2 regions of the Lapillicoccus jejuensis genome follow, and region 1 is predicted to be linked to the other one. Evidence: predicted binding sites of a transcription regulator. Region 1 holds the regulator's gene; the other holds the start of a gene.

Region 1 (7,163 bases):
GGCACGAGCGCGACGCCGAGGCCCTCGCCGACGAGACCGAGCACGGCGACGTAGTCCTCGGTCTCGTAGGACACGGTGGGGGAGAAGCCGGACCGGCGGGCGAGGGCCAGCAGGTGACCCCGGCACCGGGGGCACCCGGCGATCCACGACTCGGAGCCGACGTCGGCCAGGTCGACCTCTCCGGTCTCGGCCAGCGGGTGGCTGCGGGGGACGGCGAGGCGGACCTCGTCCTCGAGCAGCACGGTCGAGACGAACAGGTCGAGGTCCTCGGACGCCGGCACCTCGTCCTGCTCGTAGGCGAACGTCACCGCGAGGTCGCAGTCACCCGCGCGGAGCGCGGCGAGCGCCTCGGGCGGCTCCGCCTCGCTGAAGCTCACCGACACGTCGGGGAAGCGCGACCTGACCAGCGACAGCGCCCGGGGCACGAGCGTCGCCGACGACGACGGGAACGCCATGAGCCGTACCCGGCCGGAGCGCAGTCCGGCGATCGCGGCGACCTCCTCCTCGGCCGCGTCGAGGGCGGCCAGCACGCCGACCGCGTGACGGGCGAGGACCTGGCCGGCCTCGGTGAGCCGCACCTGACGGCCGATGCGCTCGACGAGCACCGTTCCGGTGCGCTGCTCGAGCCGTCGCACCATCTGCGAGACGGCGGGCTGCGAGTAGCCCAGGGCGGTGGCCGCCCCGGTGAAGCTGCCCTCCTCGGCGATGGCGCGCATGACCCTCAGTCCGGCGGCGTCGATCATGGGCGGATTCTATAACGCCGCGTTATGCCGACGGTCCGTTCGCCACGAGATCGTCATGGAGGTAGGGATTGGGTCCGGTAGGGCCGACCCTCGTCGGGTCGGGTGCCGGGCGATACTGAGGGGGTGATCCGCCCCGCCTCCGCACGCCCCTCCTGGGTGCTGCGACCGGCGGAGGGGGGCGCGGTCGAGGGTCCGGGGTCGTTCGACGAGCTCCTCGGCCTCGTCCGGGCCGGCGAGGTCGCCGTCCTCACCGGGGCCGGGCTCAGCACCGAGTCGGGGATCCCCGACTACCGCGGCCCGGACGGCACCCGGCGCGTCATGCCGATGCAGTACGACGAGTTCAGCGGCTCCTCCGCCGCCCGCCAGCGCTACTGGGCCCGCAGCTTCATCGGCTGGCAGCGCTTCACCCGCGCGCACCCGAACGCCGGTCACCGCGCCGTCACCGCGCTCCAGCGCAGCGGCCGTCTCACCGGGATCGTCACCCAGAACGTCGACGGACTGCACCAGGAGGCCGGTGCCCACGACGTCCTCGAGCTGCACGGCACGCTCGATCGGGTCGTCTGCCTCACCTGCGGCGACCGCAGCTCCCGGGTGGCGCTGCACGAGCGGATGGCGCTGGCCAACCCCGGGTTCGCCGACCGGGTGCTCGCCGTCGCGGGGGACGCCTCGCGCGTCACCAGCCAGATCCGGCCCGACGGCGACATCGTCCTCGACGACGACCTCGTGACGACCTTCCACCTGCAGGCCTGCCTCGTCTGCGGGCGCGACACCCTCAAGCCCGACGTCGTCTTCTTCGGCGAGTCGGTCCCGAAGGAGACCGTCGCCCACGCCTTCGACACGGTCGACCGGGCCCGCGGCCTGCTGGTCCTGGGCTCGTCGCTGGCGGTGATGAGCGGCTACCGCTTCGTGCGGCGGGCCCACCGCGACGGCAAGCCGGTGGCCATCGTCACGGCCGGCCCCAGCCGCGGCGACGGCGAGGCGACCATCCGGCTCCACGGCCCCTTGGGGGAGACGCTCACAAGGCTGGCCGCCGCCGTCGCCTGAGCGTCACACCCGGCGCAGGACCGCCGTGACCTTGCCGAGGATCGTCGCGTGGTCGCCGTCGATGGGCGTGTACGCCGGGTTGTGCGGCATGAGCCACACGTGGCCGTCGGTGCGCTTGAACGTCTTGACCGTCGCCTCGTTGTCGAGCATGGCCGCGACGATGTCGCCGTTGTCCGCGGTCGGCTGCTGCCGCACGACGACCCAGTCGCCGTCGCAGATGGCCGCGTCGACCATCGAGTCGCCGACGACCTTGAGCAGGAAGAGCGACCCCTCGCCGACGATCTGCTTGGGCAGCGGGAAGACGTCCTCGACGACCTCCTCCGCGAGGATCGGACCGCCGGCGGCGATCCGCCCCACCACGGGCACGTACGACGCCGCCGGGCGCGCGTCCCCCGAGCCCGTCTCGTCCGACGGCGTCTCGAGCAGCCCCTGGCTGTCGATGATCTGCCGGGTGCCGGCGTCACCCGAGCGGTAGCCCCGCTCCTCGGGGGCGGCGTCGGGGGAGACGACCTCGATGGCGCGCGGCCGGTTCGGGTCGCGGCGCAGGTACCCCTTGCGCTCGAGGGTCGACAGCTGGTGGGCGACGCTGCTCGGGCTGGTCAGGCCCACGGCCTCGCCGATCTCGCGCAGGCTCGGCGGGTAGCCCCGACGGTCGACCGAGTTGCGGATGACCTCGAGCACACGCCGCTGACGGACCGTGAGGCCGTCGCCCTGGCCCCGCTCGGGCATCTCGTGCACCTGTGCCATCCCTGCTCCTCGGTCTCTCGTCTGCGGTGCCGGGGAGCGCGTTCCCGCAGGTCAGGGCGGGGTCACGCGGCCGGCGGGGGTGCTCTGTCGGTGGTCGGTGATGGACTCTCGTCCATGGCCAGAGACTACGACCTTCGAACGAGCGTGCCAAACACCTGTTCGACGCGTGTCTCGACTTTCTCGCACACGCGTGCTACAAATTGGACAGGCGTTCGATCGCACACCCGTTCGACCGGCCTCGTCCCCGCCCCTGAGGAGCTATCGATGAGCGCAGCAGCCGTCTGGTCCGTCGCCCCCGCCACCGACCTGGTGGGCGCCCCGTCGCGTCGCCCCGAGCTCCGGCTCGTCCCGACCGGCCGCGCCGCCCGCGCCGCGTCCGCCCCGCTGCGGATCACCCGCTTCGGCCGGCTGCTCGTCCTCGCCTCGGCCGTCACCCTGGGAGTGGTCCTGCTCGTCAGCGTGCTGGGCGCCGGGTCCGCCGCGGCGACCATCGACCACACCGTGACGGTCTCCTCGGGGCAGACGCTGTCGCAGGTCGCCGCCCACGAGCTGCCGGGCCTGCCCGTCGACGAGGGCGTCGCGCAGATTCAGCTGGCCAACGGGCTCAGCTCGCTCCAGGTGCACGCGGGGCAGCGCCTCGCCATCCCGGCCCTGCCCTGAGCACCCTCCCCCGCTGCTCGTCCACCCCTCTGCTCGACCCGACCGCCCTGCCGGCGGTTCATCCCGGGCTCCGCGACGTCCGCGCGGAGGGCCGGGTCCCGGGACCGCGTCACGACTCGACCCCGTGACACGACGTCCCTGAGGGAGACGGTGCCGCCCCGCCCACCGGGCGGCACCGTCGCTCCTCCCTCGTGATGGGGAGCCGCCTCCGCCGCGGGAGGGATCCGTCGCACTCCCTCGGTCGGTAGGAAGGGAGGTGGCGGGGTGCTCACCCGCCGTCCGTGATGGAGGGGAGAAGGACGATGACGGCGACACCCGGAGGACGGCCCGCGCGCACCTGGGGCCGGGGATGGCGTTCTGCCGTGACCGTGCTCGCGATCCTGGCGCTGGGTGTCCCGGCGGCGGCGGCCACCGCGGCGCCGACGCCTCCGGTCCCGAAGCCTGCTGTCCCCGCGAGCACCGCCACGGCGCACGACCGGCGCCCGGCCGCTCAGGCGCGTCTGCAGCAGGACCTGCAGGCGGTCGTCGACGCCGGAGCGGTCGGCGTGGTCGCAGCGAGCACGACCCGCGGCGGCGACTGGTGGAAGGGGGCCGCCGGGGTGCGGAACCCGTCGACCGGGTCGGCGGCCCAGCCGTTCGACACCGTGCGGGTCGGCAGCGTGACGAAGGCGATGGTCGCCACCCTCGCCATGCAGGAGGTGGACCGCCGGCACTGGAGCCTGTCGACGACGGTCGACGACGTCCTGCCCGGGCTGCTGGGCGCGCACGGCGACGTCACCCTGGAGGAGCTGCTGAGCCACCGCTCCGGCTTACCCGACTACCTCACGGCCCTGCTGCGCACGGCGCAGACCCCGGAGCAGGTCGAGACGGTCCTCGCGACGCGTCGTACGGACCAGCAGCTCGTCGCCGCGGCGCTGGCGGACCCGTGGTCGTTCACGCCCGGCACCTCGTTCTCCTACTCCAACACCAACTACGTCGTGGTCGGGATGATGCTCGCTGCGGCGACGCACCGCAGCGTCGGGAGCCTGCTGGCCCAACGGGTGTTCGCGCCCGCCGGGATGGGCTCCGCGCGCTTTCCGATGAACGGGCCGACGTACGACGGCGCGCACCTGTCCGACGTCGCGCTGTGGGGTGACCCGCCCGGCATCCTCGATGACCTCGGGTCGACCTCGTTCTCCTCCGCCGGCGCGGTGGTGGCCAACGCGTCCGACATCGACCGGTTCTACCGTGCGTTGATGGCAGGACGGCTCACCTCGAAGGGCTCCCTGCAGCAGATGCTCACGCCCCGGACCACCACCCCGCTGCGCTACGGACTGGGCATCTACGCCGTCGGTGACCCGTGCCCCGCGGCCGACGGGAGCCCCCAGCTGCTCTTCGGGCACGACGGCGCCACCTTCGGCACCCTCACCGTGGTCTTCACCTCCACCGACGGCACCCGGCAGGCGTCGGTGGCCTACAACGGGCGGGACTACAGCACGACGACCCCGCAGTCCGCGGTCGCCGCCAACCAGGTGCTCGTCGACGCGTTCACGGCGAGCTGCCCACGGCCCGTCACCGCCGGCGGCCAGACCGCGGGCGAACGGCCGGACGGGGTGGACGGACGACTCCTCGGTCAGGCCCCCCAGGACGCCTGGGTCCCGCCGACGCGCTCGGCGCTGACCCGCTCGAGGTAGCCGGACGCCGTGAATGCGGCCACCGGGTCCCGCGGCAGACCGCGGGCCTCGCGACGGTCCGCGAGGCGCTCCCGGACGTCGGTGCGGTAGGCGTCCATGAGGACGTCGTTCGCGCCGAGGACGTCGCCCGCCTCGTGCGCCGCCCGCAGCGCCGGCTCGTCGACGAGCAGCGCCTTGGCCAGCCCCTCCTCGACGTTGAGCACCGACCGCAGCTGCCCGCGGACCTTCGGCTCGATGTTGTGGCACTGGTCGAGCATGAAGCTGACCTCGGACGACGGCAGGTGGGCGTCCTGCTCGACGATCTCGTGGAGGATCCGGAAGAGCTGGAACGGGTCGGCCGCACCGACCATGAGGTCGTCGTCGGCGTAGAAGCGCGAGTTGAAGTCGAAGGCACCGAGCCGCTTCGCGCGCAGCAGCATCATGACGATGAACTCGATGTTCGTGCTCGGGGCGTGGTGCCCGGTGTCGAGGACGACGACGGCCTGGTCGCCGAGGGCGAGGCAGTGGGTCAGCGACGTGCCCCAGTCCGGGATGTCCATCGAGTAGAACGACGGCTCGAACAGCTTGTACTCGATGAGCAGCCGCATCCCCGGGTCGAGCAGCGCGTAGACCTGTTGCAGCGAGTCGGCCAGCCGGTCCTGGCGGGCGCGCAGCGAGTCCTGCCCGGGGTAGTTCGTGCCGTCGGGGAGCCACAGCTTGAGGTCGCGGGACCCGGTCGCCCGCATGACGTCGACGCACTGCGCGTGGTGGGCGATCGCCTTGTCCCGGACGCGCTCCTCCGGGTGGGCGAGCGACCCCAGCCGGTAGTCGTCGTCCTGGAACAGGTTGCTGTTGATCGCGCCGATGCTCACGCCCTCCTCGCGGGCGTGCGCGGCCAGGGCGTCGAACCCGCCCCGCTCGTCGGGCACGAGGTCCCACGGGATGTGCAGCGACACCCGCGGCGCCAGACCGGTGAGGCGGTGCACCTGCGCCGCGTCCGACACCTTCTCGAACGGGTCGCGCGGGACCCCCGGCGAGGAGAAGACCTTGAAGCGGGTGCCGGCGTTGCCGAAGGCCCACGACGGCAGCTCGATCGAGAACTCGTCGAGCTCGGCGAGCGGGTCGCCGCCGGTGACAGGGGCGCTGGGCTGGTCGGTCACGTCAGGCTCCGTATCCCCGGCGGATGAACTCGCGGGCGTCCACGGCCAGGGCCATGGAGTCGTCCCACGTGTCGCGCCAGATGGCGAGGTTGCTGGACAGGGTGGGGTGCACGACCCGCGAGGAGAACGACTCGAAGGTCAGCGTGCCGTCGTACCCCACCTCGTGCAGGGCGTCGAAGAACTCCTCGAAGGGCACCGAGCCGGTGCCGAGGGCGCCCCGGTGCGACTCCCCGAGGTGCACGTAGCCGAGCCGACCGGCGTCGGCGGCGGCGTGGACGGCGCCGGAGAACGACACCTCCTCGATGTTCATGTGGTAGACGTCGAGGTGCGCCACGACGTTGGGCCGGTCGACGTCGGCGATGAAGGCGAGCGTCTGCTCGGTCGTGTTGAGCACGTTGGTCTCGTAGCGGTTGCAGAACTCCAGGCCCAGCGTGATCCCGCTGGCGGCGGCCCGGTCGGCGAGCCAGGCGATCGACTCCACCGAGTGGGCGCGCCCGCGCTCGGTCACCGGGGCGTCGTACCGGCCCAGCTTGGAGAAGATCACCCCGCCGAGGTACGACGACCCGGTGTCCCGGACCAGCGACAGCACGCCGGCGAGGAACTCGCGCCCCCGGGCGACGACCTGCGGGTCGTCGCTGGAGATGTCGGTCTCGGGTGACAGCCCGAGCGAGAACGCCGAGTCGAGCCCGTTCTCCTGCAGGAGCTTCGCGGTCATCGCCGCGTCGAAGGTCTCGTCGGGCATGGTCAGCTCGATGAGGTCGTAGCCCGCCTCGCGGGTCGACTCGATGGCGGTGCGGGCCTGCTCGGGGCTCCACCCACCGACCCAGACGAGGGCGTGGACGCCGATCTTGTTGCTCATGATGATGTCTCCTGGGATGTGGTCGTCAGCGGAGGAAGGCCTGCGGGACACCGGAGTCCACCGGCACGATGAGCCCGGTGGTGACCGGGAGCTGCCCTCCGGTGAGGGCGACGACCGCCATGGCGCAGTGCTCGGGGAGCACCTCCTCCTTGAGCACGGTCCGCTGGGCGTAGTACTTGCCGAGGTCCTCCTCGGCGACGCCGTACGTCTTGGCTCGGGACGCGCCCCAGCCGCCGGAGAAGATGCCGGACCCGCGCACGACCCCGTCGGGGTTGATCCCGTTGACGCGCACGCCGAG
Region 2 (7,163 bases), 330 kb from region 1:
CAGGCCCCGGCCACGTCCTCATCCCCCGACCCACCTCCCAGGAGCCTCGATGCACCCCGTACGCCGCCGCCTGCTCGCCCTGCTGCCCGGCGCCTGCGCCGCGCTCCTGCTCGCCGCCTGCGTCACACCGGCGGGCCACGCCACCCCGGCGGGCCACGCCACCCCCGTGGGCCACGCCACCTCGGTGGCGCCGGTCCCGACGACGGCGCCCGGGGCCGGTCCCGGTGCGGGCGTGCCCGCCGGGGGCACCGACGCCGCCGGCCCGCCGTGGGCGCAGGTGGGTCCGGGATGGAGCGTGGTCGTGCACACGAGCGTCCCGAGCTCCGGCGCCGACCACGCCGACCCCGTCGGGCCGTTCGCCGTCGACCTGGTCTCGCCGTCGGGGGGACGGTGGCGGGTGGGCACCAGCGTCGTGCAGGTCGACCTGCGCGACATCACCAGCGACGGTGCCCACGTCCTCGGCGTGCGGACCGACGCGAATCGGCCCGAGGTGGTCGAGCTCGACACCCGCACGGGCCGCTGGCGCGACGTCGCCCCCGGCGACGGCCTGACCGACCTGGCCTACACCCGCCCCTCCGGTCGCCAGGTGTGGGTGGGGCGGACGACCGCGTACCGCTCGGACGGGAGCACGGGTGCCACCACGCTCCTGCGGCTCGACCGCACGGGCGGGGTGACCCTGCGGCTGGAGGGATCGGACGCCGGCGGCCTCGTCCCCACGGCCGACGGGCTGCTCTTCACCACCGGGGGACCCGACGGCGTCGAGGTGCACGACAACGCGACCGGCGCCGTCGTGCGCACGGTCGGACTGCCGGCGGGCCACCGCTCCTGCAGCGACGCGCACGCCTGGTCCGGCTCGGTGCTCGCCATGACCTGCACCCTCGACCCGGCGGACGACAGCACCGACGTGCTCCTGCTCGACGCGTCGACGGGCACCTGGACGCCGCTCACGCACGCCCTCCCCGGGGTGCACGACGGGACCATGGGCTACCGGACGGCCTGGCCGGTCCCCGGCGGCGCCCTCGCCGTCGCGCAGGTCGGCTGCGGCGTGGGCCCGAGCGGGCTCCTGGGTCCTGACGGCCGGGTCGGCCGCTGGCTCGCCTGGCCGGGCGCCGACGCGTCGCCCGACATCGTCGGGGTGGCCGGGTCGACGGCTTACGCGCAGTACGTCGACTGCTCGTCCCCGGCGCAGCGGCTCGTCGCCCAGGACGTGCGCACGCACCGCGTCACCACGCTCCTGACCGCACCGTGGATGAGCGCCGTCGTGGTCGGGGACCGCTGACCGGTGCCGGCCGCAGGCCCGTGGCACGATGCGGGGGTGAGCGAGCAGCAGCAGAAGTCCGAGAACCGCGAGCGCAAGACCACCGACGCCCTGCGGGAGTTCATCAGCCGCGGGTGGACCCCGCGCCCCGAGGGCACCCCCGACCGGGCGCCCGTCGCCGACTTCGCCGCCGAGCGGCGCGCGCGGCTCGGCGAGGAGTTCGCCGGGGAGCGGCTCGTCGTCCCGGCCGGCGGGTTCAAGGTGCGCACCAACGACACCGACTACCGCTTCCGGCCGCACACCGCGTTCGCCTGGCTGACCGGCTTCGGCGGCGACCAGGAGCCGGACGCCGTCCTCGTCCTCGAGCCGCTCGAGGGCGGCGGCCACGAGGCCGTCCTCTACTTCCGTCCGTACGGCGGCCGCGAGGGCGACGAGTTCTTCTCCGACGCCCGGTACGGCGAGTTCTGGGTCGGCGCCCGCCCGACGCTCGCCGACGTCGAGGCCGAGTACGGCCTCACCGCGCGTCACATCGACGAGCTCGCCGACGCGCTGGCCAAGGACGCGGGCACGGTCGTCGTCCGGGTGGTGCGCGACGCGGATGCCGACGTGGCGGCCCTCGTCGACAAGGTGCGCCAGGAGGCATCCGAGGAGAACACCTCTCAGGAAGAGGAATCGCGGGAGGTCGACCTCGACCACGAGCTGGCGGCCCGCCTCTCGACGCTCCGACTGGTCAAGGACGCCTTCGAGGTCGAGGAGATGCGCAAGGCCGTCGACGCCACGCAGCTCGGCTTCGACGAGGTCGTCGCGCGGCTGCGCGAGGCGCTGGAGAAGGAGCGGGGCGAGCGCTGGGTCGAGGGGCTCTTCGCGCTGCACGCGCGTCACGAGGGCAACGGCGTCGGCTACGACTCGATCTGCGCCTCCGGTGACCACGCCTCGACACTGCACTGGATCAAGAACACCGGGGCCGTCGAGCCGGGCGTCCTCCTCCTGCTCGACGCCGGCGTGGAGGTCGACTCGCTCTACACCGCCGACATCACCCGGACGCTCCCGGTCGACGGCACCTTCACCGAGGCCCAGCGCAAGGTGTACGACGCCGTCCTCGAGGCGCAGGAGGCGGCGATGGCCGTCATCAAGCCGGGGGTGCCGTTCTCCGCCATCCACGACGCGGCGATCCGCGTCATCGCCGAGACCGTGCACGAGTGGGGTCTGCTGCCCGAGGGCGTCACGCTCGAGCAGACGCTCGACAAGGAGGAGGGCCAGTTCCACCGGCGCTGGATGGTGCACGGCACCAGCCACCACCTCGGGCTGGACGTCCACGACTGCGCCCTCGCCACCCGCGCCGACTACATGGAGGCCGACCTGCGGCCCGGGATGATCCTCACCGTCGAGCCCGGCCTGTACTTCAAGGCCGACGACGAGCTGGTCCCCGAGGAGCTGCGGGGCATCGGCGTGCGGATCGAGGACGACGTCCTCGTGACCGAGGACGGCTACGAGCTGCTCTCGTCCCGCATCCCGCGCACCGCGGACGACGTGGAGGCGTGGATCGCCTCGCGCCAGGGCTGATCCGCCACCGTGACCGCGCACCGCTCGACCCGGCCGCCGGGTCGGGCGGTGCCGTCGTGGCAACGGCCGGCCGCCTCCCACGACCTCGTCGACGACGACGGGCCGGTGGGTGTAGGGCCGGGTCGGGGTCCGCCGAGACCTCTTGACCTCGTTTCGAACATGTGTTCGAATAGTTGTCAGGAGGAGCAGATGACGATCACTGCCGCACACCGGTCGCCGACCCCGGCCGCGACGAGCCTGGAGCCCACAGGGACCTACCTCCCGGACGACGTCGTCGCGGCCCTCTGCCTGCTCGCCGTCCCCGCGTCCCGCCGCGACGCCCACGCCGCGTCCGTCGAGGCCGTCGCTCAGGACGCCGGCACCAGTCCCACGGTCACCGGGTCTACCGCGGTCACCGGGTCCACCGCGTCCACCAAGGCCACCAAGGCCACCAAGGCCACCGGCGGAGCGCGGGCGCGTGGCCCTCGTGATCGCCGCCCCCCGCTCCCCCACGAGTTCGCCCCTCGGACCTGGGAGGTCATCCCCCGCGAGCTGACCGAGGCCGGGTTCACCGTCCTCCTCGACGAGCTCGCCGGTCGCCCGCCCCGCGAGGAGGCGCGCAGCAAGGTCGCAGCCGAGGAGCTCGCCGTCATCGAGGCGACCGAGCGGGTCCACGCGTGGCTCGACCTCATCGCGCTCGGCGCCGTGCGGCGGTTCCGCGAGGCGGTCGGTCACGAGGTCGACCAGGCTGCGGCACGGGTGTTCATGGCCGGCGGCAAGCCGTTCGACGAGCAGGCGGAGGGGGACGCCATCGCGGTCGACGAGATCGCCCTCGTCACCGGCCACACGATCTCGGCGACGAGCAGCCGGCTGCGCCTCGCCTGCCTCGACGACGGCCGGGCGACCGTCGTGCTCGCCCGGCTGGCCGAAGGACGCACGACGCTCGACCGGGCGACCCGCATCCTCGACGCGACGGTCGACCTCCACCCCGAGACCGTGCGCATCATCAGCGACCGCGTGCTCGCGCCCATGACCGACGGGAGCCTGGCGCCGCACCGGGTGTTCGTCCGGCGCCTGCACCGGCAGATGGTGCTCCACCAGATGGACCGGCGCACCCGGCACGCGAGCGCCCTGCGTCGCCGGACCGCCTTCGGCGAGCTCCACGACGACGGCACCGGCACCCTCACCGTCGTCGGCGACGGTCCGCGGGTCACTGCGGCCCTGGACCGGGTCGAGGACATCGCCCGCTCGCTCAAGGCTGGTGGCGACCAGCGTTCGCTGGACGCCCTCCGCTCGGACGTCACCCTCGATCTGCTCCTCGTCGGCTGGCCGGTCGCGCCGCCCACGCCGGCCCGTCCGACAGGAGCGGCCAGGCGAGACGACCGCCCCGCTGACGCGCCGGGCCCCGACACCGACATGTCGGGGGCGCCCGACCCCAGGGACACCAACGACACGACCGCCTCGCCCACGGACACCCGCACGCCCGCCGACGTCGCCACGGACACCCGCACGCCCGCCGACGCCGCCACGGACACCCGCACGCCCGCCGACGCCGCCACGGACACCCGCACGCGCGCCGACGTCGCCACGGACACCCGCACGCCCGCCGACGCCGCCACGGATACCCGCACGCCCGCCGACGCCGAGAAGCACGGCGTCGACCAGGACCCAGAGCCGGGTGACCTCGTCGACCTCGGACCCTGGTGGGCCCTTGCCGTCGCCCCACCCGCGGTGGTCCACGTCGTGGTCTCGCTCACCTCGCTCCTCGGCGTCGAGGACGGCACCGCCGAGCTACCGGGCCACGGGTTCGTCACCGCCGAGGTCGCCCGCCAGGTCGCCCTGGCGGAGGGCAGCGTGTGGCGTCGCCTCGTCACCGACCCGCTCACGGGGACCGCGCTCGACCTGTCGACCCAGCGGTACCGCCCGACCCCCGCCATGGCCGAACGCGTCGCCGCCCTCGACGGTCACTGCCGTGCCCCGGGCTGCACCGTGCCCGCCGACCGGTGCGACCTCGACCACCTCACGCCCTGGCCACGGGGGGAGACTTCCGTACGCAACCTGCGCGCCACCCACCGCCGGCACCACAACCACAAGACCCGTGGTCTGTGGCGCTCCGACGAGCCCGACGACGGCGCCCTCGCCGTGACCGGGAAGGGCGGGTCACGATGGCGGACGGTCGGCGGACGCGAGTACCTCACGGAGCGTTACCGCTACGAGGACCCCGCGCACCACGAACCCGGCGACGACGAGCGTGCCAGAGTCACCGACATCGAGCCCCCGCCGTTCTGAGACGTGCGGGCCGCAGGCCCGGCGACCGAGCCCCGGCCGATCAGGTCAGCGTCGGACCGACGACACCCTCACGGGCCAGGATCTCGCGCGCCTGCTGGGCGACCTTGTGCTCGCAGAGCACCTCGAACCGGCTCGGGACGATCTGGCTGACCGAGCTGAAGTCACGCCGGCCACCGGTGGCCGCGTAGCCGATCGCGCTCCACACCAGACCGAAGAGGGCACCCACGAGGACCGTCGACAGCACGAGCGCCAGCACGTTGTTCTGGCTGTCGAAGAGGGCGAAGATGAAGCCGACGAAGAGCCCGAGCCACACGCCGGAGAGCGCACCCGCCGCCAGCACCCGACCCCACGTGAGCCGGCCGGTGATCCGTTCGAGCTGCTTGAGGTCCGTGCCGACGATGAGGCAGTTCTGCACCGGGAACTGCGCGTCGGACAGCGTGTCGATGGCCTTCTGCGCGGCGTCGTACGTGTCGAAGGTGCCCAGCGACATCGGGTACTCCAGCGACAGACGGGCCCGTACGGCGCTGAGGGAGTTCGGCTGGCTGCTCATGGTCCCAGTGTCGCAGATGGGCCGCCACCCGGTCCCGGACGGAACGCGCGTCCCACCGGGGCGCACAGCGGCGGCACCTACGGTGGAACCATGATCTCCGACGAGGAGTACCGGCGGCTGCTGACCTTCCGCACCCGGCTGCGCGAGTTCCACGCGTGGAGCCAGCAGGCGGCGGCCACCCAGGGGCTGACGCACGCCCAGCACCAGCTCCTGGTCGCGGTCCGCGGGCACGAGGACCCGGCGGGCCCGACCATCGGGGACGTCGCGACGTACCTGCTCGTCAAGCACCACACCGCATCCGGCCTGGCCGACCGGACCGAGCGGCTCGGTCTCACCGAGCGCACCCGCGACGAGCACGACCAGCGGGCGGTCCGCCTGCGCCTGACCGGACACGGCGCCGAGGTCCTCGAGGCGCTGTCGGAGATCCACCTCGAGGAGCTGCGCCGGCTCGCCCCGGTCCTCGACGCGCTCTGAGCCGCAACCCCTGAGCCGCAACCCCTGAGCCGCAACATCGCTCAGCCCTTGAGCTTGTACTCCTCCAGCAGGCGCCGGCCGATGATCATCTTCTGGATGTCGGCGGTGCCCTCGCCGATGAGCAGCATCGGCGCCTCGCGGTAGAGCCGCTCGATCTCGTACTCCTTCGAGTAGCCGTAGCCGCCGTGGATCCGGAACGAGTCCTCGACCACCTGGGCGCAGTACTCGCTGGCGAGGTACTTGGCCATCCCGGCCTCGAGGTCGTTGCGCTTCCCGGCGTCCTTCACCGTGGCCGCCTTGACCATCATCTGGTGCGACGCCTCGACCTTGGTCGCCATCTCGGCGAGCCGGAACATCACCGCCTGGTGCTCGGCGATCTTCTTGCCGAAGGTCTCCCGCTGCTGCGCGTAGGCCACCCCGAGCTCGAAGGCGCGCCGCGCCACCCCGCACCCGCGCGCGGCGACGTTGACCCGGCCCACCTCGACGCCGTCCATCATCTGGTAGAAACCGCGGCCCGGCTCGCCGCCGAGGATCTGCGCCGTGCTCGTCCGGTAGCCGTCGAGGACCAGCTCGGTCGTGTCGACGCCCTTGTAGCCCATCTTGTCGATCTTCCCCGGCACGGTGAGGCCCGGCGCGGTCTCGCCGAAGCCGGGCTCCTTCTCGACGAGGAACGTCGTCATGTTCTTGTAGACGGACTCGGCGCCGGTGTCGGTCTTGACGAGCACCGCGACGAGCGTCGACGACCCACCGTTGGTGAGCCACATCTTCTGGCCGTTGATCGTCCACTCGTCCGAGCCCTCGGCCCGCACCGCCTTCGTCGTGATGCCGGAGACGTCGGAGCCGCAGCCCGGCTCGCTCATCGAGAACGCCCCCCGCACCTCACCCGTCGCCATCCGCGGGAGGTAGCGCTGCTTCTGCTCCTCGGTGCCGTGCTGCAGCAGGAGGTAGGCGACGATGAAGTGCGTGTTGATGATGCCGCTCACCGACATCCACCCGCGCGCGATCTCCTCGACGCACAGGGCGTAGGTGAGCAGCGACTCCCCCAGCCCG

The links. The regulator LexA, encoded in region 1, represses DNA repair genes until DNA is damaged. The targets are predictions, from matches to a motif close to TCGAACANNTGTTCGA.
Region 2: FB458_RS02025 (HNH endonuclease signature motif containing protein) is a predicted target of LexA. The motif match lies at 2,975-2,990, and genes of this name have one in related genera.

Annotation. Positions count from the first base shown of each region.
Region 1 covers NZ_VFMN01000001.1:99,586-106,748, reverse strand. The annotation lists gene FB458_RS00460 (LysR family transcriptional regulator) at 1-743, opposite strand, end outside; gene FB458_RS00455 (Sir2 family NAD-dependent protein deacetylase) at 903-1,787, shown strand; gene lexA (transcriptional repressor LexA) at 1,791-2,534, opposite strand; gene FB458_RS00445 (LysM peptidoglycan-binding domain-containing protein) at 2,799-3,194, shown strand; gene FB458_RS00440 (serine hydrolase domain-containing protein) at 3,557-4,867, shown strand; gene rhaI (L-rhamnose isomerase) at 4,807-6,006, opposite strand; gene FB458_RS00430 (sugar phosphate isomerase/epimerase family protein) at 6,008-6,865, opposite strand; gene rhaD (bifunctional rhamnulose-1-phosphate aldolase/short-chain dehydrogenase) at 6,891-7,163, opposite strand, start outside.
Region 2 covers NZ_VFMN01000001.1:430,214-437,376, forward strand. The annotation lists gene FB458_RS02015 (hypothetical protein) at 50-1,279, shown strand; gene FB458_RS02020 (aminopeptidase P family protein) at 1,316-2,821, shown strand; gene FB458_RS02025 (HNH endonuclease signature motif containing protein) at 3,011-5,089, shown strand; gene FB458_RS02030 (YflT domain-containing protein) at 5,130-5,639, opposite strand; gene FB458_RS02035 (MarR family winged helix-turn-helix transcriptional regulator) at 5,730-6,113, shown strand; gene FB458_RS02040 (acyl-CoA dehydrogenase family protein) at 6,155-7,163, opposite strand, start outside.